One region of the Gordonia sp. NPDC003376 genome, then DNA from elsewhere that is predicted to be linked to it. Evidence: predicted binding sites of a transcription regulator. Region 1 holds the regulator's gene; each other region holds the start of a gene.
The links. Region 1 encodes LexA, which represses DNA repair genes until DNA is damaged. Its sites were predicted from a motif close to CGAACANNTGTTCG; they were not measured.
Positions count from the first base shown of each region.

Region 2: ACWDUA_RS13400 (DUF222 domain-containing protein) is a predicted target of LexA. The motif match lies at 3,678-3,691, and genes of this name have one in related genera.
Region 3: ACWDUA_RS06550 (DUF222 domain-containing protein) is a predicted target of LexA. The motif match lies at 2,744-2,757, and genes of this name have one in related genera.

Region 1 is NZ_JBSFRM010000002.1:275,466-283,225, reverse strand. Features, by position in the region: gene ACWDUA_RS03545 (PTS fructose transporter subunit IIABC) at 1-52, opposite strand, end outside; gene ACWDUA_RS03540 (1-phosphofructokinase family hexose kinase) at 62-1,075, opposite strand; gene ACWDUA_RS03535 (DeoR/GlpR family DNA-binding transcription regulator) at 1,072-1,842, opposite strand; gene ptsP (phosphoenolpyruvate--protein phosphotransferase) at 2,023-3,690, shown strand; gene lexA (transcriptional repressor LexA) at 3,851-4,651, opposite strand; gene ACWDUA_RS03520 (LysM peptidoglycan-binding domain-containing protein) at 4,833-5,489, shown strand; gene nrdR (transcriptional regulator NrdR) at 5,514-6,023, shown strand; gene hrpA (ATP-dependent RNA helicase HrpA) at 5,997-7,760, opposite strand, start outside.
Region 2 is NZ_JBSFRM010000011.1:75,770-83,529, forward strand. Features, by position in the region: gene ACWDUA_RS13390 (carboxymuconolactone decarboxylase family protein) at 1-206, shown strand, start outside; gene ACWDUA_RS13395 (alpha/beta hydrolase domain-containing protein) at 221-1,594, shown strand; gene ACWDUA_RS13400 (DUF222 domain-containing protein) at 1,926-3,641, opposite strand; gene ACWDUA_RS13405 (SDR family NAD(P)-dependent oxidoreductase) at 4,448-5,269, opposite strand; gene ACWDUA_RS13410 (N-acyl homoserine lactonase family protein) at 5,307-6,173, opposite strand; gene ACWDUA_RS13415 (carboxymuconolactone decarboxylase family protein) at 6,170-6,787, opposite strand; gene ACWDUA_RS13420 (TetR/AcrR family transcriptional regulator) at 6,934-7,593, shown strand.
Region 3 is NZ_JBSFRM010000004.1:172,052-179,811, reverse strand. Features, by position in the region: gene ACWDUA_RS06555 (TetR/AcrR family transcriptional regulator) at 138-764, shown strand; gene ACWDUA_RS06550 (DUF222 domain-containing protein) at 1,218-2,723, opposite strand; gene ACWDUA_RS06545 (hypothetical protein) at 2,850-3,086, opposite strand; gene ACWDUA_RS06540 (hypothetical protein) at 3,094-3,285, shown strand; gene ACWDUA_RS06535 (YdcF family protein) at 3,353-4,390, shown strand; gene ACWDUA_RS06530 (ABC transporter ATP-binding protein) at 4,393-5,091, shown strand; gene ACWDUA_RS06525 (hypothetical protein) at 5,088-6,443, shown strand; gene ACWDUA_RS06520 (IS256 family transposase) at 6,613-7,760, opposite strand, start outside.

The sequences.
Region 1 (7,760 bases):
CCGCGTCGACGTCGAGGCTCACCGTGGCGGCGGTGATGATCGGTTCGGACATGGGTTTTCCTTACTGCGGGGAGAGACCCGTGGGGGTCGGGATTGTCGGGACGGGTGATCCGGTCGGCGCCGTGGATGTCGCCAGGCCGGTCACCGAGACGTGGGTGAGGTCCAGATGTTCGGGGCGAGGCGGCTGCGTGCCGGGAAGCGCGGTGGCCGCGGCACCATAGGCGACCGCCGATCGCAGCCGGCCGGGCTCGTCGTCGCCGCGCGTCGCGGCGATGAGGTAACCGGCGAGCGACGAGTCGCCGGCACCGACGGTGCTGCGGGGAACGATCGGTGGGGGTGCGGCGAACCAACTGCCACGGGTGGTGGTCAGGATCGCGCCGGTCGCACCGAGAGTGGCGAGTACGCTGCCGCCGATCCGCTCGGCCATCACCCGGGACGCGTCGACGACGGGACCGAGGTCGCCACCGGCGACGGCATCACGCATCGCGGCCGGATCGAGACCGCATGCCTCGGCGAGTTCGGTCTCGTTGGGCTTGATCAGGTCGACCGGCCCCGTCACGGCCGCGGTCAGCGGGGCGCCCGAGGTGTCGATCGCGACGCGACATCCCAGGGGGGCGAGGGCATCGGCGAGGGTGCGGTACCAGTCGTCGGGGACGCCGGCCGGGAGCGAACCGCACAACGCCACCCAGGTGGCGTCGGCGGCGCGATCGAGCAGCAGGGCCGTGAGCGCGTCGGCGGCGTCGGCGTCCAACGTCGGTCCGGGTGCGTTGATCTTGGTGGTCGTGCCGTCGGTCTCGGCGATCGTGATGTTGGTGCGGACGTCGCCGGTGACCCCGACGGCGTCGATCTCGAGCCCGACGCCGTGGAGGGCGGCCAGCAGCGGATCGCCGTCGTGGGCGGGCAGGATGGCGCGGGTCGGGATGGCGCTCTCGGCGATCACCCGGGAGACGTTGATGCCCTTGCCGCCGGGTTCGCTGCGGACATCGACGGCCCGCTGCACCTCCCCGCGCAGGAGAGGGCCGGTGATCTCGAGAGTGCGGTCGAGGCTCGGATGTGCGGTGAGGGTGACGATCATGCGATGACGACCTCGATACCGTGGGCGACGAGTGCCGCCGAGAACGCCGGGTCTATCCCGCCGTCGGTGACGAGGACGTCGATCTCGTCGAGATCGGCGAAGGAGATGAAATCCTCCCGGCCGATCTTCGAGGAATCGGCGAGGACCACCACCTTCCGTGCGGCGCGGACCATGGCCGACTTGACCGCGGCTTCCTCGGGATCGGGCGTGGACAGCCCGAGGCCCTCGCTGAGTCCGTTGGCACCGATGAACGCGACCGACGCCCGCAGACGCTCGAGGCGCGACACCGCGTCCGCGCCGACCGCCGCCTGGGTGACGCCGCGGACCCGGCCGCCGATGAGCTGCAGGGTGCAGTCGGGGAGTGCCGTCATCACCGCCGAGACCGGGATGCTGTTGGTCACCAGGGTCAGTCGCCGCTGTTGCGGGACATGCAGTGCCACCTGATAGGTCGTCGTGCCCGCGTCGACGATCACCGAACCCCCGTCCGGTGGGAGGAACCGGACCGCCGCGCGGCCGATCGCCGCCTTCTCGGCCGAGCTGCTCGACGCGCGCTCGGCGACGCCCTGTTCGTCGCCGATCTGGGCGAGGTCCGGTCGCACGGCACCGCCGTGGACCCGGGTGAGGTGTCCGCCGCGCTCCAGGATCGCCAGATCCCGTCGAACGGTCTCGCCGGTGACGTCGAACTGTTCGGCGAGGTCGCTGACCGACGCCCGGCCGTGCGTGCTCACCTGTTCGGCGATCGCCCGCTGTCGTTCTTCCGCGTACACGTTGCTCCGATCGAGTGACGCCACTCACCAGGGTTGTGGATATAAGTGGTTATCGGTGTTGATATATCTGTGTTTACGCCTGAACGTATTGACAAGTCAAGCTTTTCTTGTAACTTCGATCACAAGACGAGTGCAGAGTGAAAGGGCACGGTCGTGAATCAGCTGAAGGACGAGGTGGCGATGAAGTCGCTGCAGGGCACTCCGGTGGTCGGGGGAATCGCATACGGGCCGGTGGTCCGGGCGGGGGTGCGCATCGGGCCCGCCGGCGACCTCGAGACCCGAACCGAGGTGGGCGAGGCCGACCGCGGCGCCGAACAGGCCCGGTTCACCGCGGCGGCAGCGGCGGTGGCCGCGCGACTTCGCGACCGGGCCTCACACGCCTCGGGGGCGGCCGCCGAGGTGCTGATCGCCACGGCAGGGCTCGCCGAGGACCGCGGCTGGACCGGCGCAGTGGCCAAGCGCATCGCCGACGGCGCTCCCGCAGCCCTCGCCGCGAGCGGGGCCACCGCCCAGTTCGCCGAGATGTTCACCGCCCTCGGGGGTGTGATGGCCGAGCGCGTCACCGACCTCGAGGACGTCCGCGACCGTGTGATCGCCGAGGTCCTGGAGCTCCCGGAACCCGGTGTCCCGGTACCGGACTCGCCGTCGGTGCTGTTCGCGGACGACCTGGCCCCCGCCGACACCGCCGGTCTCGATCCCGCGCTCGTCACCGCCCTGGTCACCCGACTGGGCGGACCGACCAGCCACACCGCGATCATCGCCCGCCAGCTCGGCATCCCGTGTGTCGTGGCGGTGCCCGGACTCGGTGCCGTGGCGGCAGGTACCACCGTGCTCGTCGACGGCACCACGGGCACCGTCGAGATCGAGCCGGCTCCGGCCGCCGCGCAGGCGGCGGTGGCCACGAGCCGCCGGCAGGCCGAGGTCGTCGCCGCATGGTCGGGACCGGGCCGCACGGCCGACGGTCACGAGGTGGCGGTGCTCGCGAATGTCGCGGACGGGGTCTCCGCGCGCGCGGCGACCGGATATCCGGTCGAGGGCATCGGCCTGTTCCGCACCGAACTGACCTTCCTCGACCGCACCGACGAGCCGACGATCGACGAGCAGGCGGCGCTCTATCGCGAGGTGATCGACGCTTTCCCGGGTGGCAAGGTGGTGATCCGCACGCTCGACGCCGGTTCGGACAAGCCGCTGCGGTTCGTCGACCACGACACCGAGGCGAACCCCGCGCTGGGTATTCGCGGAAACCGGCTCACCGCAACCCATCCCGAGATCCGGATGAACCAGCTCGATGCCATCGCCCGGGCCGCGCACGAGTCCGGTGCCACCGCGCGGGTGATGGCACCGATGATCGCCGGTCCGGCCGAGGCCGCGGAGTTCGCCGCCGAAGTGCGTGCGCGAGGAATGATCGCGGGGGTGATGATCGAGATCCCGTCGGCGGCGATCCTGGCGTCGGCGGTGCTCGCGGAAGTGGACTTCGTCTCGATCGGGACCAACGACCTGACCCAGTACACGATGGCCGCCGACCGCATGTCGGCCGAGCTCGCCGAGCTCACCGATCCGTGGCAGCCCGCCGTGCTGCACCTCATCGAGGGTGTGGCCCGGGCCGGGGCCGATGCCGGAAAACCCGTCGGGGTGTGCGGCGAGGCGGCCGCGGATCCGCTCCTCGCCTGCGTCCTGGTCGGGATGGGCGTCAGCTCGTTGTCGAGTGCCCCCGTCGCGGCGGCGGGTGTCGGTGCACGGCTGGGGCAGGTGTCGCTGGCGCAATGCCGCGACGCGGCACGGGCGGCCCTGGCGACCTCGCAGGCTGCCGACGCGCGAGCGGCTGCAGCCGCGGTCCTGGCGGGCTGACAACCGCACGGCCGTGCATCGCGTGTGACAACCGCGAGGCCGTGAATCACGGTGTGGGAATCCCTGTGCGACAACCGCTGCACGATGACGCCGTCTGAAGAACTGCCTTCCGGGATGCGATTCCGGGAGGCGGTTCTCGTCGAGGCGACTCAGCCGGGTGTCAGACCCGGCGCATCACGGTGACGACCTTGCCGAGGATGACGGCGGTGTTGCCGGGGATCGGGTCGAAGAGCTCGTTGTGGGGCATCAGCCACACCTGGCCGTTGCCCCGCTTGAGGGTCTTGACGGTCGCCTCGCCGTCGATCATCGCGGCGACGATGTCACCGTTGTCGGCCACATTCTGCTGACGGACCACCACCCAGTCGCCGTCGCAGATCGCGGCGTCGACCATCGACTCGCCGACAACCTTGAGCATGAACAGCGATCCGTCTCCGACCAGCTCGCGCGGTAGCGGGAAGACATCCTCCACCGCCTGCTCGGCGAGGATCGGTCCGCCGGCCGCGATCCGGCCCAGCACCGGGACGAATGCCGGGGTGGGCAGACCGGCCGCGGTCGGGTCGTCCGACGGATTCGGGTCGATCTGGTTGTCCTGCACGTTGACCGCACGCGGCCGATTGGCGTCGCGTTTGAGCAGGCCCTTGCGTTCGAGGGTGCGCAGCTGGTGGGCCACCGACGAGGTCGAGTTGAGACCCACCGCATCACCGATCTCCCGGATGCTCGGCGGGTACCCGCGTTCGCGGACCGACCGGCGGATCACCTCGAGCACCTCGCGCTGACGCTGGGTCAGCGTGGCCTCGATGACGACCGGATCGATCGCATCCGGGTCGGCCGCGGCCCTCGACGCCCCGGTCCTCGACGATCCCGCCCTCGACGACGCCGCCTTGGGCGACCCCGCCTTCGACGACCCGGCCCTCGACTTCGCGCCCGACGACCCGGCCGCGCGCCGCGTCTTGTCACTCATCGCGTACGTGTCCTTTCCGTGCCGCCCCGCGTCGGCATCTCTGTGGTCGAGGTTATCCCACGTTCCCGACAACCTCAAACACCTGTTCGAGGTGTTTCCACGACATTCGTCAGAGCTCCGTGATAGAACTTCGAACAACAGTTCATCGAACGCGTGATCGAGAAACGGGAGGCTCTCTCTCATGCAGACAACCCTGACAACCGAACGTCGGGTGGGCACACCCACCGACCGGATATCCGTCGCCGCCGTACCGCGACCTGCGGCAGGGGTCCGCGGCGCCGATCGTCACCCCGTCGGTCGGCGTCCCGGCGGCCGCGGTGCGCTCGGGCACCCGGGCGAGGTCGAGGGCACCCGCGCGGGTGTCCAGCCCCGCGGCTTCGGCGAACCCCACACCGGCGAGCGCCGCGCCGCGGCCGAGATCCGGAGTCGTGGCCGTGTGGTGGCGGGTCGTGCCGGTGCCATGCGCGGTGGGGCCGGCCGTGTGGCCTGTGCCGACCCGGTGCGGGTCCCGGTGTCCACCGCGTCGAGGGGTGTGTTGTCGGCAGTCCATCGTCGGCGTCGCACCACCGCGGTCGCGGTGATGACCGGTGCCGCGCTCGCGATGCTGGTGTGGATCGTCGCGATCGCCGGCTCGGACTACCAGCGTGCCGCCGTCCCGTCTCCGGTCTCCACCCAGGTGGTGCACGTCCGGGCGGGGGAGTCACTCGGATCGATCGCCGCCCGGGTGGCCCCGGACATGCCGACCCGGGTGGTGATTGACGAGATCGTCGAGCTCAACGACATGGCGGGCAGCGGTCTCCAGGTCGGGCAACCACTGCTGACGCCGCGTTACCGCTGACCGGTGGGACGGTATTGTCGTGGTATGCGCTGCCCGTTCTGCAGAAACGAAGACACCAAGGTCATCGACTCGCGTGTCGCCGACGAGGGGCAGGCGATCCGTAGACGACGTTCGTGCAGTTCCTGCGGCCGCCGCTTCTCCACCGTGGAGACCGCCGTGCTCGCCGTGGTGAAGCGCAATGGCGTCACCGAACCGTTCAGCCGCGAGAAGGTCATGCGCGGCGTGCGGCGGGCCTGCCAGGGGCGCCACGTCGACGAGGACGACCTCGCCCAGCTCGCCCAGCAGGTCGAGGAGGCGGTCCGCGCCTCCGGTGCCGCCGAGATCCCCAGCAACGAGGTCGGTCTTGCCATCCTCAAGCCGCTGCGCGACCTCGACGAGGTCGCCTATCTGCGCTTCGCATCGGTCTACCGGTCGTTCGATTCGCTCGAGGACTTCCAGCGCGAGATCGACGACCTGCGCGACGAACGCTCTCGCCACGGGGATGCGGTCGGGGTCAACGGCGCCGTCTCAGCCGAGTCGGTCAAGGGTTCGTAGCGCCCGCTTCTCCGACACCGGATACCGCGTGCCCAGACGTTGGGCGAACAACCCCACCCGCAGTTCCTCGACCATCCAGTGGGCCTGCTCGTTGACTCGGTCGCGGCGCGGTTCCGGCACCTGCTCGAGGCGCTGATTCCACCGGGCGATCACCCGGTCGACACTGGCCATCGCGTCGTGATCGCGGGCCGCGGATGCGGGCAACTGCTCCAGTCGTGACCGTGCCGCCGCCAGGTACCGTGGCAGATCCTCGAGATGGGTGTGCGGTGTGGCCAGCACGAATCCGTCGAAGATCAGGTTCTCCAGCTGTTCGGCGACGTCGTCGGCCGGTACCTGACCGGAGTGGGTGTCCATCACGCGACGCAGGGGCGCCACCTCGCGTAGCGCATCAACCGCCAGTCGCAGATACTCCGGGGCCACCGCGGTCACCCGTGGACGCAATGTCGCGACCATCTTCTCGAACGCGGCCGGGTCGCGGACCGCGAGGGCCGCGTCCGCGGACACGAGGTCGCGGATGGCACGTCGGGTGCAGTCGGCGAACAACTGCGCCGACTCGCGATAGGGGTTCTGGCTCAACGCCAGCCGGCCCGCCGGGTCCAGCCCCGACGACGCCTTGGCGCTCAGTGGCGGGATCGCGGCGTCGAGCAGGGTGATCACCGCCGGGAGGTGCAGCCGCGCCGCCTCGTCGGTCGATGCCGCGGCGGTGACCTCGACGCCGTGGGGACGGGCCGGATCGCCGGCGACGCGCAGCGTCGGATATCGGGTCAGCTGTTGTCCGGCGACACGGACGGTCTCGTCGACGGCGAGTGTGCCGATACCGTCAGCGGTCCAGCGTGTGTGCCGCACGGCCGGCGCGATGGCAGCGGGAGATGGTGTGGCACCACTCAATTCGGCCAGCGAGTCTGCACGTGCGGTGATCTTCCCCGTCGGGTCGGCGAGGGCGAAGTGCATCCGCAGGTGCGCCGGGACGCGGTCGATGTCGAAGTCCTCGGGACGGACCCGGTGCCGGGTGATCTCGGCGAGCTCGCGTGCGAGCCCGCGCACCAACGGTTCGGAGCGCGGCTTGAGGCGGGACAGCGCGAGCGTGGCGAAGCGCTGCGCGGGTGCCATCGTCTTGCGCAGCTGTTTGGGCAGCGTCTTGACCAGCTCGGTGGCGAGTTCCTCCCGCATCCCCGGGACCAGCCAGTCGAAACCGGCGTTGCGGATGTGGGGTAGCAGGGGAGCCGGGATGACCACCGTGACACCATCGTCGGCAGCGCCGGGCTCGAACCTGTACCGCAGCTCCAGGCGGGTGTCGCCCTGGGCCCAGACCCCGGGATAGTCGGTGTCGGCGACGCTGACGTCGGCCGCCACGTCGGCGGGGGTGAGGTCGAGCAGATCCGGGGTGGCGCGGCGGGCGGCCTTCCACCACGAGTCGAAGTGTCGGGCAGAGGTGACCTCGGCGGGCACCCGCTGGTCGTAGAACTCGAACAGCTGGTCCTCGGAGATCACGACATCGCGTCGCCGTGCGCGGTGTTCGACGTCGGCGGCCTCGTCGAGCAGGGTCCGGTTCCGTTGGAAGAACCCATGATTGGTGTGCCAGTCACCCTCCACGAGCGCATGGCGCAGGAAGAGGTCGCGCGCGGTCACCGGGTCGACCGGCCCATAGTCGACCCGACGTCTGGCGACCAGCGGCACACCGTAGAGCGTCACGCGCTCGTAGGCCATCGCCGCGCCGCGCTTGTTCGACCAGTGCGG
Region 2 (7,760 bases), on a different contig from region 1:
TCGCCGAGATCCAGGCGGGGTCGGCGCTGGGCAACGGTGAACTCACCCCCGAGCAGCTCGAGGAGATCAGCTTGTTCCTCTGCTACTACGTGGGCTGGCCGCTGGGCACCAAGATGCACTTCATGTTCGGCAAGGTGATTGCCGAGCACCGCAAGAAGCAGACCCGGAATACCGAGCACAGCGACGAAGCACAACCGACGTCGTGACCTACACTCGGGACATGAGAGCAGTCGTCACCTTCTCCGTCCTGCACGGCGGGAAGGGACACAACATCCTCGCGGCCGCCAAGACACCCGATCTTCGCGATTCGGACTATTCCGAAACCGAATATGCCGCAAGCGGTACCGCCCGGCACTTCCTCGCCGACGCCCACGGCGGAGTCGTCGAGGCGGGTGCCGCCCCGTACATCACCCGCATCCTGGTCCGCAGACCCGAGCGTGCCGCCGCCTTCAACGGATTCGTCGTCGTCGAGTGGTTCAATGTGTCCTCCGGAGTCGACGCCGCACCCGAATACTCTTATCTGGCAGACGAACTGATCCGTTCCGGCTATGCCTGGGTCGGCGTGTCGGCGCAGTACACCGGGATCGAGGGCGGTGCCGGGTCGGTCGGTCTGGGTGAGGCGCTCGGCGGCCCCCAGGGTCTCGCCGCGAAGGAACCGGAACGCTACGGCACCCTGCACCATCCGGGTGATGCGTTCTGCTGGGACATCTTCGGGCAGATCGGGGCGGCGCTCGCCGACAACGACGCCCCCGGGCATCCGCTCGCCGGATTGGCGGTACGCCACCTGATCGCTGTCGGCGAGTCGCAGTCGGCGATGGCGTTGACCACCTACACCAATCATTTCGTCGACCACCACCAGGTCTTCGACGGTGTGCTCATCCACAGCCGGTCGATGGGCACCCTGCCGCTCGGCCCGGTGGGTGGTCCGGCCGACATCACCGACGCCTACCATGGGGAGCCGGTCTCGATCTCCCTTGACATCACCGTCCCGGTGTTCGTGGTGCAGACCGAGACCGACGTGCTCACCAACTTCCAGTATGTCCGTGCACGCCAGCCTGATTCGGATCGTCTCCGGGTGTGGGAGATCGCCGGCACCGCACACGCCGATCTGCATCAGATCGGCGAGTACGAGTCGATGCTGGGGTGCCCGAGCCCGGTCAATCGCGGTCAGCAGCGGTTTGTGCTGCGGGCGGCGCTGCGTCACCTGCGCGACTGGGTGGTCGGCACAGCCGAGCCCCCGGTCGCCCCTCCGCTGCTGGTGACCGATGCGCACGGTCATCCGCAGTTCGAGGTCGACGCGGTCGGCAACGTCCTCGACGGGGTGCGCACACCGTGCGTCGACGTCCCGACGCAGGTACTGAGCGGCGTCGTGGATGCCGATGTCCCCCGGATCTGCGTCCTGTTCGGCAAGACCAGCCCCTTGCCCCCGTCGATCCTGGCCGACCTGTACGCCGACGAGCAGGAATACCTGGCGAGTTACGCGACCGCCGCAGACGCCGCGATCACCGCGGGTTTCATCCTCCCCGAGGATCGGGATGCGCTCCTCGCCGACGCTCGCACCGACCTCATCGCCGGGGCCTCAGCGTTCCGGTAGCCCGCGACCGGGTGGTGCCGGCTCAATCATCCAGCTGCAGTTGGTGGTTGAGCCGACGAAACGGGTCGACACGGGTCCTCGCGATGCTCGGTCCCGGCTCAATCATCAAGCTGCAGTGGGTGGTTGAGCCGATGAGGAGCGAAGCGACGAGACGAGTCGAAACCTCAGACAGCCGAAGTCGGGACGTAACCACCACGAACGCACAAGCTCAATCAGCAAGCCGTCGTTGCTGGTTGAGCCGATGAGGAGCGAAGCGACGAGACGTGTCGAAACCTCAGACAGCCGACCTCCCCAACGCGACCACCACGAACCCCGACAACGCTCCGACAGCTCAGAGCCCGAGGCCTTCCAAGATCTCGACCAGGCGGGTCTCGATCGGCCCGACGGGGGTGATGACTTCCCTGATGGGGAGTCTCATCCCGGTGTCCTCCGGATCGGGATCTTCCGGATCGAGGGCGAGGGGTGGGTCGAACACCGTGATCACCAGAGCATCGTCGTCGATCATGACGAACCCGTCGTCGGTGGTGCTGTCGAGAGTCACCTTGCCCGGTTGACCGATACTGCTGGTGTTGGTTTCGGTGCCGTGGATTTCGGCACGTACTTGTGCCAGGTGTTCCACATACTGCTGCCCGACATCCGGTAACCGGTTGACCTGTTTCTCGTTGTCGGGTTGGCCGGGTTTGGTGTTGCGTTGCCACCAGGTACGGCCCTCATCCGGACCCGACCCGACTTTCCCGGTCGTGTACTGGCCCGGCTGGTCACCCACCATGCGGTGGTGGGTGGGACAGGCCGGAGCCAACTCGATAATGTCGGTACGCCCACCGTCGGCGAAGTCGTTGACCGCATGATGGATTTCGACGTGTGCCGCTGCCCGGTCACATCCGGGTGCCGAGCAGTGATGGCCGTCGGGTGCGGAAAACAACATCAATCGTTGATGTTTCGTGGCGACCCGTTTCGCTTGCCCGAAGTACAGGGGGATCGCGGTGTGGTCTTTGAACACCGACAGATACATTTGGGCGTCGGCGGCGAGGTCGATCAGGTCTGGCATCGGGATCAGGGTTCCGGTCGCGGTGACCGCATACCCGGCTTCGCGGATCAGGTCGTTCACATCGGTTTTGACGATCAACTGGATCGGCACACCCATGTTGGTTGTGCCGAGCATTCCGTCGGCGAACACGGCGGTCAGCAGGGCGTTCACCGCGTCGTGGTTGCGTTGGGGTTGGGTGCGCATGTCTTTGACCGCCGCCGCCTCCAGGGCGTCGGGGTCGACCATCTCGGCGGCACGGCTGTCCCCGTTCAGGCCGTTGGGATGGTCGGGGTTGTTGACGCCGTACTTACCCCACGCGGCGAACAGTGTTTCCAGTCGTGCCCGCAGGATGGGGTCGACGTAGCCGGACAGTTTGGACATGCCGTCGGCGCCTTGTTTGCCGAGGGTGATTCCGCGTCGACGGTCGCGGTCTTTCTTCTCGATCAACTCGCCGTCGGGGTCGATGTGGGCGATGATGCGGGAGCCGCAGGTGCCGAGTGCGGACGCCCCGAATTCGGTGGCGTGTCCGGCGAGGGTGCGTTCGGCGGCGATTTTTTCGTCGTAGGCGGCGGCGAGGGGGATTTTCTTGAGCCAGGACAGGGCGATGTCGATGTGGGTGGTGCCGGCGTCGCCGGAGGCGAACACTTTCGCGAGTTCGGGGTATTCGGGTTGGGTGGGTTCGCCGGTCAGGGATCGTTCGGGTTGGACGCGGTCCATCCGTTCGAGTCGGGCTTTGCAGTTGGAGGCGTGGAGTTCGGTGTCCATGAACGCGAAGATGGTGCGGTAGCCGCGGTCGCGGTGGATGTCTCGGTGGTTGATTTCGGTGATCACCCGGTCGCTTTGGAAGGTCAACCGGTTCAACGATTTTTCGGCGGTTTTCGCGATGGTGATCAGGGTGTCGGCGTTGCTGGCGGTGAGGTCGGCGGCGGCGAGTAGGTCCAACCCTTGCGTGATCAGGGCGAGTGCACGGGCCGCGTCGGATGTGGGTTCGGTTGTACCGGTATCGGTCTCGTTGGTCATCGACGCTCACCCCCTGTCGCGTGAAGATTCTTTTATGGTACAGGTGTTCGACGGTGTGTGCAAGGGTTTTGTCGTGGTTGGTTTCCGGTGCTGTCTGCGGAGATTTCGACTCGGGTCCTCGCGATGCTCGGTCCCGGCTCAATCACCAACGGGCAGGTGGTGGTTGAGCCGATGAGGAGCGTAGCGACGAGGCGTGTCGAAACCTCGGGCGGCCGGGTTCGTCGACGACACCACCTCGGATGTGGTTGCTACCCGGCGTGTGCTGTGGAGATTTCGACTCGGGTCCTCGCTACGCTCGGTCCCGGCTCAATCAGCAACGGTGGTCGCTACCCAATCACAATCGCCAACGGGCAGGTGGTGGTTGAGTTGAGCCGGTGAGGAGCGTAGCGACGAGACGAGTCGAAACCTCAGAAATGGTCACCACCCAGCCCACACTACAGAGATTTCGACACGGGTCCTCGCTACGCTCGGTCCCGGCTCAATCAGCAACGGTGGTCGCTACCCAATCACAATCGCCAACGGGCAGGCAGTGGTTGAGCCGATGAGGAGCGTAGCGACGAGGCGTGTCGAAACCTCGGGCGGCCGGGTTCGCGAGGTGACCACCTCCGAGGTGGTCACGATCCGAGGTAGTCTCCAGAGATTTCGACTCGGGTCCTCGCGAAGTTCGGTCCCGGCTCAATCAACCAGTGCTGCAAGATGGTTGAGCCGACGAGGAGCGCCGCGACAAGACGAGTCGAAACCCTCAGACAGCCGACCTCAGGAGCGCCCCCACCTCTTCGTGGAGCTTCCAGCGGCAAGCCCAGCCGTCAACCGACTCGCGCGGGGATGCCGGCGATCCGTGCCGAGACTCGATCGAAGAGAATTGTCGGAGTCAGTGCGGCCGCGACGAGTTGGACCTTTGCGGACACGCCGACCGTGTACCGGGCCCGGGGACGGCGCGCACGAAGTGCCACGTCGACGGTGCGCACGACGTTCTCGACCGGCGACGCCGTCCGCTGGACGAAGCCGATCGTGGAGGCGAGACCGGCCAGGTGAGGGCCGTACAAAGTCTGCATGGCCGGTGACATCCCGGCCCGGTTCTCCTCGATCAGGTCGTCGGCGGTCCGCCACAGGTCGGTGTCGATGGGGCCGGGCTCGATGCAGACGACCGGGATTCCCCAGGGGCGCAGTTCGACTCGTTGAGCATCGGCTAGAGCCTCCAGCGCGAACTTCGACGCGTTGTAGGCTCCGGTCATGGGGGTGGACAATCGGCCGTTCAGCGACGTCATGTAGATGACCCGACCACCGGCGGCCCGCAGGAGGGGCAGCACCGCCGTGGTGATCGCGATCTGGGCGACCACGTTGACCTCGAACTGACGCCGCAGCGCGTCGGGCGTGAGACTCTCCACCGGACCTGCCACCACGACCCCGGCGTTGTTGATCACGGCGTCCAGGGTGTCGGGGAGGTGTGCTGCGAGCCGGTCGACATGGGTCGCGTCGGTGACGTCGAGTTCCACCGGCGTGGTGCCGGGTGGAGCGTCGACGACGTCACGTACCCCGGCATACACCGTCCATCCACGTTCGACGAGGTGGGTGCTGATCGCACGGCCGATGCCGCGGGACGCGCCGGTGATCAGGATCGTGGGCATGTGGGTTCCTCCGTTCGACGGACGCCGTCACCGGTTGTCACGGTGCGGCTTTCCGGGGTGATGGGTGGTAGACGGCCTTGGTGGCGAGTCGTTCGCCGGCTCGGGGATCGTGAGCGGGCAGGATCACCGTCGGTCGCGTCCGGGCGAATTCCTTGATGGCACGCAATGATTCGATGGCCTGCCGCGGCGCACTGTTCACGCCGTCGGTCAGCTCGGCATCGAGAAGCTCCTGGTCATAGGTGCTGTCGCCGCCGAAGAAGTAGGCGACGTCGTCGTCGAGTGCGATGACCGACAGATGACCAGGGACATGACCAGGGGTGTCGACGGCGAAGACGGTGCCGTCGGAGGTGATCGGGTAGCTCCGGGTGAACGGCCCGACCGGGGGCCCGGATGGTTGGAGGATCCGCGGCGTGAAGTCATGTGGCCATCGCTTGGGCACTGCGCCCTCGATGGTCGCCGGAATGTAGCGGCGGTTGGCTTCCCACTGTTCGGCACTCACATAGATGGGTGCACCGCCGAGATCAGGGATGCCGTCCCCATGGTCGTGGTGCAGATGTGTCAGGATCACCGCGGTGAGATCGGAGGGCACGAGGCCGTACTCGGCGAGTCTGCTGCGTATCCCCTCCTCCGGGCCGACCTGCAGGTCCACCGCGACGTGAAAGAAAGGCTGCCAGAACGGAAAGAACCCCCGCTGGGAGACATGCGGCGATTCTCCCGAGTCGACGAGGATCGCTCCCTCCGGATGCCGGATCAGATAGGTGTTGATCGGCAACGGTGCAGTCCAGCGCCGATCGGTCAGCACGCGGGCGCGCCGCAGCAGGACGGGCCGGCTCGCCGACTGGGTCCGATGGCTGGGCCGGATGGCGACGGTGCCGGTTTCCAGGATGTCGATGGAGATCGTCATGACCTGCCTTCCGGTGACGTCGATCGGAATTCGGGTTCGAGTTGGATGCCGGCACTCGTGATGGCCATCGCGACCATCACGTAGTGGCCGACGAGCAGGCACAGTTCGAGGGCCCGATCGGGACTCGTGGCGTCAGACAGCGCCGTCCATTCCGCCTCGTCGAGGTGACCTCGGTCAACGAGAACCGCCGCGGCGGAGAGGAGTTGAGCGAGAATCGGGTCGTCGACGGCCGGCACCGCAGTGGACACGGCCCGAATCTGGTCGGGTGTCACGTCGAGCGCACCGGCCATGTGGGCGTGGTGGGCCCACTCGTAGGCGCAGCCGGTGCGCCATGCGACGTGCACGATGACCAGTTCCTTGTGCGCCGCGGAGATCCTGCCGCGCAACAGGATCTGCGACAGGAAGACCGAGTGTGCGGGAAAGATGCTGCCGAGGCGGGCAAAGGTGCGGAACACCGTGAAGTCGCCGTCGTAGTCGGTGCGGCGGCGGATCAGGCGGAGGGTGAGTCGGGCCGCCCATCCCATCTGCCCACGATCCAGCGGTGACACCCTGGCCATCTCCGGTACGACCCAGCGTCCTTCCGCCGGCAGTTCCCACGTGGTTGCCTCACTCATCGGTGACCTCCCATTCAGTCTCAGACTTATGTCATAAGTAGGATCAACTTATGGGCTAAGTTAGGCTTGGTCAAGAGGTGATCGCGACGGGAACGTCGCGATGGGAACGTGGCAGCGAGAACGTGCGGAGACGGCGAGGTGCACAGGTGGCGAGACGTCGGACCGACCGGGGCCCGCTGACCCGGACAGAGATCATCGATGCGGGATTGACCCTCACCGAGTCCGACGGCATCGACAAGTTGTCGCTGGCCAAGGTCGCGGCGGCGGTCGGCGTCCAGACGATGTCGCTGTACAACCACATCGACAACAAGGCCGATCTGCTCGACGGGATGGCCGAGCGACTCCTGAACTCCGTCGAGATCCCTCCCGCCACCGACTCCTGGCAAGACGACATGATCGCGCTCGGCCACGCCTTCCGTGTCGCGGCGATCCGCTACCCACAGACCGCGCCACTCGTCTTGACGCGCCACCTCAACTTCCCGTCGATCATCCCCCTCGTCGAGGCCGCCCTCGAGGCCGCGCGGCGGGCGGGCATCCCCGAATCGGAACGCGTGCGGGTTCTTCGGATGTTCATCGCGTACCTGATCGGGGCATTGATCCGCGAGATCGGACTCGGCGGATCGGTGGCCTCGACCGCGAACGCCTCGCTCTTCGACGACGACCGCTTTCCCAATGTCCGGATGCTGGCCGCCGACCTGGCGACCTGTGACCACCTCGACGAATTCGATCGTGGTCTACGCCTGCAGATCTCGGCGATCGCCGCCACCTACGCCGTCGACGGATCGCAAGTCACCGACTCCCGCTGACATCCTCCCGACCGCCGGTGGTGCAGCGCGACCGTGCCCGGTCGACGAATTCGGGCGCCCACTCGACGGACCTCGGGCACGACCCCAGAGGAGGTCGCCGACAGCATCCCGGAGACCCCGGGACCTCGCCCACACCACCGTCGGCCATCGATCATCCTTGCCGGATG
Region 3 (7,760 bases), on a different contig from region 1:
CAAGCTGAATGCAGTGGTCACCCGCACATTTGCCGGGTGATCCCGTCATTCACCGTTGGCCGGCCTCTCAACCCGACGGCCGGATAGATGCGGCCAGCGGTTGGCATTGATGACCCGGATGGTTGAGGATGACGCACATGCAGTACTCGTCATCGGATTCCCGGGTCGACTCGATCGTCAAGGCGGCCATCCGCATCCTGGACGAAGGCGGAGTCGATGCCCTCAACATGCGGCAACTCGCAGCCGAGGTCGGTCTCCGTCCGATGACTCTCTATCACCACGTACCCAACAAGACCGTCTTGCTGACGTTGGCGATCACCGAGGTCGGCCGGCGGATCACCTGGGGCACCTACACCGGGACGCCCCGGGAGCGTCTCATCGCGCAGGCCGTCGATGTCTACGTCAAGCTGTCAGCCGTCGACTGGATGCCGGCCGTGCTGCGTGCAGGCGCCCCCACGGGCGCGCCACCGCTCGATCAAACCGAAGTCTTCGTCACGACGGCCGCCGAGCTGGGCCTTGACGACGCAGCGGCGTTCGGTCTCTGGTGCACCATCTGGCATGTTGTGGGCGCCGAGGTGCGGTGGAGCCCAACGGCGCTGCGCGAGTTGGGCGAACAGATCAGGCGACCGACGATCGATCCTGAGCTGGTCAGGCTCTACCCATCGGTCACTCGTCTGATCGCGAATCTCGATGAGCTGACCACCGACTACCACATCGAGCCATACCTGGAAGCACTGATCGATGGGGTACTCGCACGCCGGTGAGGCTTCCCTGGCAGCAGTGGTGGGCAATCCTCGAGCAACCGTTCGCGTGAGCCGCAGTGAGCACTCTCGGCTGCTCCCACATCGTGCACGAGTTGCTTCCCCACACCCCACCACGCATCGGATGCGCGCGAGAATCCGAACTACCCGAGTGCTTTTCGATCTGCTCTGCCCGATAACTTTCCTCCGGTGCTCCGAGGTCCGCCTTGGCTATCGGGACCGCGCGCCATCGTCCCAGGTATCGGCTGCGGTGGTCGCGGGACTGCGTCGTGAGGGCGAGATCGCCTGTGCGAACACAGCGCCGGTGTCACTGTGTCACTGTGTACTTCGCCTACTCACGCTACAGCGCATGAGCACTGGCCAGGCTGTCGTGCTCGCCTGCTAGTCGAGCGTCCACGTGCATCCCACCGTCTGTTGCAACCGCGTGTTGGATAGCGTGAGTGTTCCGCGGAACACTCACGCCGCCACACTCACCCGGTCCTCCCGCTCCGCGGCACGTCGGCGCGCTGCCCGCAACGCCCAGTTGGCATAGATGACATCGGTCGCATGCACGAGGTCGAGTCGGCGGCCACCACCACGCGGAGACACCGCGTCCGCGCATATCCGGGGGTTCGGCCTCCACCCCGGTGGCGCCGCCGTGGGTGGCGGCGTCGCCGACATCTCGGTGCCATCCGGTGCACGAAAGACGAACTGCTGCACACCGACCGCCTCGATACCGAACTCGCCACGATGCAACGCACGATGATGCTCCGAGCACAACAGGATCAGGTTGTCGAGGTCGGTACGGCCACCGAGAGCCCACGCGATGACATGGTGAATGTGCAAGTGCCCGGTACGCTCACAACCCGGGGTCTGACACGTGTGATCACGCTGAACGATCGCCTTGATCTGCGTGAGCGTCGGCCGCCTCCGCTTCCGCCCGAATTTCAGAACAGCACCGTTCTTGTCGTGGATCACCTCCCGCACCGCAGCCGAACACGCGAGTTCTGCAGCCTCCGCCTCCGACAGCGCGGGACCATGCTCCAAGTGTGGGTCGGTGACACCCTCACCTGAGTCACAGCCCTCGCCTTTGCCACTACCGTCGGCTCTGCCCAGCGTCGGTGTGAGGTGATCGTCGCCCATGTGCACGATCACCTCGGCGGTCGGCGCAAGCTGCGGAACCTCGATGACGCTCTGCGCGACGCCGGCCATCACCAACACCGCCGGCGCGATCTCCGACGGAACGTAGCGCCACAACCGTTTATCGCGCTGGATGCGCTCATAACGGCTGGTCGGTTCGGTGACGCTCTCGGCGACCAGCTCGTACGCCGCAGCAATCTCGGGGTCCTCCAGATCCAGCGGTAGGTCCGCGTCACCACCGACCCGGGTGCGCTCGTACTCGGCGCGCGTCACGCCGGCCAGGAACTGTGCCGCATCACCAGCCGTGAGATGCATCGAGACCGAAAGACTGCCATCGTCGTGCCATCTCCACGAACCGGTCGACCGGGTGAACTCGGAGCGCTCCCCGGAACGCCGACGGTCGATCGTACGTGTCGCCCGGACCAGATCCTCGACCTGCTTGGCGGTCGACGCCATCGCGATGTGGACCAGCTCGGGTTCCCGAATCGGTGTCGCGACCCGGGTGATGGCACGAACCTTGGAGTACGAGAGCCTCCCCTGCCCAAAGGCTTCGGTCACCAACGGCAACTCCGTCAACGCGCGCGCCACCCGCAGATACTCGTGCGCCGTCCGCCTGGAGATGCCAGTCCGCCACGACAACCAGTGCACACACGACGTCACACCCACCGCATCAGCCCACGCACGACGTTTGTCGAACTCGGCCAGATACGCCAGGAACTGCGCCGTCATCGCGGTGATCTGCGACGCATACCCGACCAGCCGATCACCGAGTTCGGTCCGCGACAGATCCTCCGGTGGCGTTCCGTCGAACAGCACCTCGACGTCGGCAGATGATGTGACCATGACCCCGCACCCCCAATTGTCGAACTGATGTGCGGAAGCCTACGAGCGGGCACCGACACAAGTGTTCCGCGGAACACTCACGCACATCAGCGTCTCATCACAGGCTGACGAGTGACCGAGTAGTCGCTACCACCGAATCCACGAGCCGAGAATTGCCGACCCGAGATCGGCAGTGACAGTCCCGACCGCCTGAGCTGCAGCCAGCGCAGCCTCGCCGGGATGGTCCTGCGCGTACGCGAGGGTGTCGTCGGCAGAACTCCAGTCGGTGTACGTCGCCTGCTCGGTGACGTAGCTCCATGTCGTGACTGCGGCGCCACCCAGGAACACCGGGACTCCGATGGTGGAGCGGCTTGAGCCGAGCATCCGGTATGTGTCGGAATCGGGCGAGGTTCTCGGCTACACCGACGGGACTCACGAGGATCTTGTCGAGATGGCCTCCCGCTATCTTCCCGCCGACAAGGTCGCCGGCTACATCGAGTTCGCCGAGGCCGATCACGGGGAGCAGACCCGGGTGACCGTGACACCCCAGCACTGGATCTCCTCCGACCTCGGCGCCGTCTGACTCCTGCCTTATTGCGCACAGCTACACTGAAATCGGTCTGTGCCCGGCGACAGAGAGAGTCTGAGTAATGCAGCTAGTCCTTGGCTGGGCGGCGATTGCCGCTGTGCTGGTGGCGATCACGGCATGGCGTATCCGTAGTGATCCACGCAGGCCGGGCAACGGGTTCTGGATGGTCGCCACCCTGATTGCCCTATGGCTGCTGGCGGCCTCGATGCTCGGCACGCTTATCTCGGCCCCGACCGCCACGGTTGCCCTGCTGATCAGCATAGGGATCGCCCTGCTGGCTCTCGTCCTGATCGCCGTCGCTCTGGTGCTCAACGGGATTGTCGTCGGAATACGGGAGGGATTCCGGGTCTCGACAGCAGTGCCCGCCGTCAGCGGGTTCGCGATCCTGCTCACTCTGGGCGGGACCGCACTGTGGGTCCGGGAGCTAGATGCGGAGCTTCTGACAACGGTCATTCTTCCGGTGCTGATTCTGCCGGGCGCGATTCTGATCCTGGAGCTGGTCGCCTATATCGTGTACGCGATCGCATATAGCCTTCCCCGCCGGGTGCCCGAGGCACAGGCTGTTGTGGTGCTGGGTGCCGGGCTCTCCGGTGACCAGGTGACCCCGCTGCTGGCCAGCCGCATCGACAGGGGTATCGCGGTGCTGAACGAGCTGACCGATCGGGGCGGCGATCCGGTGCTAGTTCTTTCCGGGGGCCAGGGTTCCGACGAGGCGCTCTCCGAGGCGGAGGCCATGTCCCGCTACGCCACCGGCAAGGGAGTCGAGCCAGTAAGAATGATTCTGGAAGACACCTCTACCACTACCCTGGAAAATCTGCGGAACACCGTCGCGGTCCTCGCCGCCCGTTCCTTTCACTGGACCCGGATGCTGGTCGTAACCAGCAACTTTCACGTGCTGCGGGCCGCGTTCTTCACCAGGCAGCTGGGCATCAATGCCAGTTGCACCGGCGCACCTACAGCTATCTACTATGTGCCTGCCGGGTTCCTGCGGGAGTTCGCGGCCGTCGTCGTGCACTACCGCAAGGCAAATCTCATTCTGTGGCTTTCCCTTTCGGCCCTATGGCTAGCCGGACCGATCATCACGGCCTTCGGATCCTGAGCATGGACGCACGTACCGTCCTCACCGGCACCGGCTTGCATAAAACCTTCGGCACCTCCCCTGCCTTGCGAGGGGTATCTATTTCCATCAGCAGGGGCGAGTCGGTGGCCATCATGGGGACCTCCGGCTCCGGCAAGACCACTCTGCTGCAAATACTTGCGGGCATACTCACCTCCGATAGCGGAAGCGTACTGCTTACCCCAAACCCGGGCACCCCGCCGGTAGAGGTGACCACGCTGTCCGCGGCGCAGCGAACGAGTCTGCGGCGGAATACCTTTGGCTTCGTCTTTCAGCAGGGCCTGCTGCTGCCAGAGCTGACGGCAACCGAGAACGTGGCGATTGCCGCGATGCTGACGGGAACCAGCCGGGCCGCCGCGACCCAAGCCGCCCTCAGCTGGCTACATGCGATGGGACTGGCCGCACAGGCGGCGCAGCCCGTTGGCACCCTCTCCGGCGGGCAGGCTCAGCGGGTCGCGGTGGCCCGCTCCCAGATCAATCAGCCGGTGCTCACGTTCGCCGATGAGCCCACTGGGGCACTGGACTCGTATACCTCGGATCTGGTGATGGACACCCTGCTGCGGGTGACCGCCGGGGCGGGCCGCAGCCTGGTGGTGGTCACCCACGATCCCGCGATCGCACATCGCTGCGGACGGGTGGTGCGTCTTGAGGATGGGATCTTCGCTGACGACTCCTCCTCATGACCGAGATCCGCGCGCTCACGCCTATTCTCCTGAATCGGGCCCGGTTGCTGTCGCCCTCGGGCCTGCTGATCGCCGCGGCCTTCGGCTCCTGCACCGCCATCGCACTGACGGTGGCCGGCGGAGCCTGGGCATTTTTACACTGGGAGCCCTTTGCGCAGGAGCCGGATCTGCTGGGCATCTACCAGTTTCTCGCGGTGTTCGCGGGCCTGCTGCTGGGTGTTCCGGTGGCGGCCCTCGGGGCGGCGGCAGCCAAGCTCTCGGCCCGCAGCGTGGACGCCCGGCTTTCCACCCTGTCACTGCTGGGCGCCCGGCGCTCCACCATTATGGCGCTTGGGGTGCTGCAGCCGATGATCCCTGCGATAACGGGCGTGCTGGGCGGGACCGCCGCGTCCTATCTGCTCATTATCCCGTTCTCCCGCATCCACTTTCAGGGAGAGCCACTGGGATACGCCGCGATGCTGCTGCCACCCTGGGCGGTACTCGCGGTCGCCATCCTGCTGGTTCTCAGCTGCGCAAGCGGGGCGGTGCGCGGGCTGCGGCGGATCACCGTCACCCCTATGGGAGTCCGCACCCGCTCACTGCCCCCTGCCTCACCAAGGCGCCGTATTGCCGCGGTCCTCGCCCTGGTCGCCGCGACGGCGGGGATTTTCGCCGCGCTCAGGATCTTTGGCGCCTCAGCGGGCAATCTGGTGCTGATCGGGGGCCTGTGTCTTTTTCTTCTTGGCGGGCTCGCGGTTGTCAATACCGCTGGGGTGCTGCTGGTCCGGCTGGTCGCCACCCGCTCGGTGCGCGGCGCTCGATCCCCGGATTCGCTGATCGCGGCCCGGCTGGTGCTGGCCGAGCCCATGCAGTTCTGGCGGCGGGTATCCCCGCTGGCGCTGACCTCATTCATCGCCTCGGTGATCGGCACCGGAATCTCGCTGAGCAGCAACGAGGATCGCGCCGGAATGTCCGGCCCGGCGGGCCATGTGGCCGGGGATATCACCACCGGTATCCAGATCGTTCTGGGGGTGTCATTCCTGTTGATCACGGTCTCCGCCGTAGTCAGCCAGGCCGCCGATGTCTATGATCGCGCCACCACTTATCGGGACCTCTACGCCGCCGGGATGTCTGTGTGCAGCCTGCACCGGATGACGGTGGCGACCACAATGAAACCCGCGATGTGGGTGTCGGTGATTACCGGGCTGTCCGGGATTGTGCTGGTGCTGCCCCTGACCGGGATCGCCCTGCTGACCCAGTCGGCAACCCTGCTCACCATGCTGGGTTCGATCCTGGCCGGCCTGGCCATCATGCGCCTTGGTCTGGCTGTGACCCGGCCGCTGATCTCAGGAATCACCGGCGGCCGGGTGTAGCTCAGAACACCAGAACCGGTTTGACCACCGCTCCCGAGGTCGCTGCCTCCACCGCTTGGTTGATTGCGGATAGCGGGTAGGTGGCTATCAGGTCGTCGATGGGGAATCGGCCAGACTCGTAGTGGGACACCAGCTCGAGGAATAGTCAAATCCTGTGGATCGTGGGTCGTCAGGCGACCTCGGTCACCGGGGTGTCCGGTGAGGGTTCGGGTGTGATGTCGACGGGTCGTTCGAGGAGCTTGCCCTTGTGGAACAACGCGCCTGCACGCACCAGTGCCACGAGGTGCGGGGCATTGACTGACCGCCACCGGGACTGCACGGCCTCGATCAGCTTGTAGGCCATCGCCATCCCCGCCGCCCGCGAACCAGGCCCCTCGGTCACCTTCGTCCGCAACCGGACTGTGGCGAAGGTGGATTCGATGGGGTTGGTGGTACGCAGATGCACCCAGTGCTCGGCCGGATACTTGAAGTACTCGAGCAGCACGTCGGCGTCGTCGACGATCTTCGCGACCGCCTTCGGGTACTTCGCCCCGTAGTCCCGTTCGAACGCGGAGATCGCCAACTGGGCTTTGTCGATGTCCTCCGCGCCGTAGATCTCCTTCATCGCAGCCAAAGCGCCGGGGTGCGCGGACTTCGGTAGCGCGGCAAGAACATTGGCCTGTTTGTGGAACCAGCAGCGCTGCTCACGGGTATCGGGGAACACCTCCCGCAACGCCTTCCAGAACCCGAGTGCCCCATCGCCCATCGCCAGGACCGGGGCCCGCATCCCACGGCGGCGGCAGCCGCGCAGCAGGTCCGCCCACGACTCGGCCGACTCGCGGTAGCCGTCGGTGAGGGCAACGAGCTCTTTGCGCCCGTCCGCGCGGACCCCGAGCATGACAAGCAGGCAGAGTTTCTCCTGTTCGAGCCGGACTTTCAGGTGAATGCCGTCGACCCACAGGTACACGTAGTCGACCTGAGAGAGGTCCCGCTGCCCGAACGCGGTGGCCTCGTCCTGCCACTGGGTCGTCAGGCGGGTGATCGAGGACGGTGACAGGCCGGCGCCGGTGCCGAGGAACTGCTCCAATGCCGGACCGAAATCGCTGCTCGACAGCCCGTGCAGATACAGCAGCGGCAGCACCTCCGACACCTGTGAGGACTTGCGTGCCCAGGCGGGCAGGATCGCCGACGAGAAGCGCTTGCGCTCACCGCTGTCGGGGTCGGTGCGCTTGTCGTTGATCCGCGGCGCCTTCACCGCGATAGCACCCGCGGAGGTGAGCACCTCGCGTTCGGCGTGGTAGCCGTTGCGGACCACCAGTCGGTGGCCGTTGTCGTCGA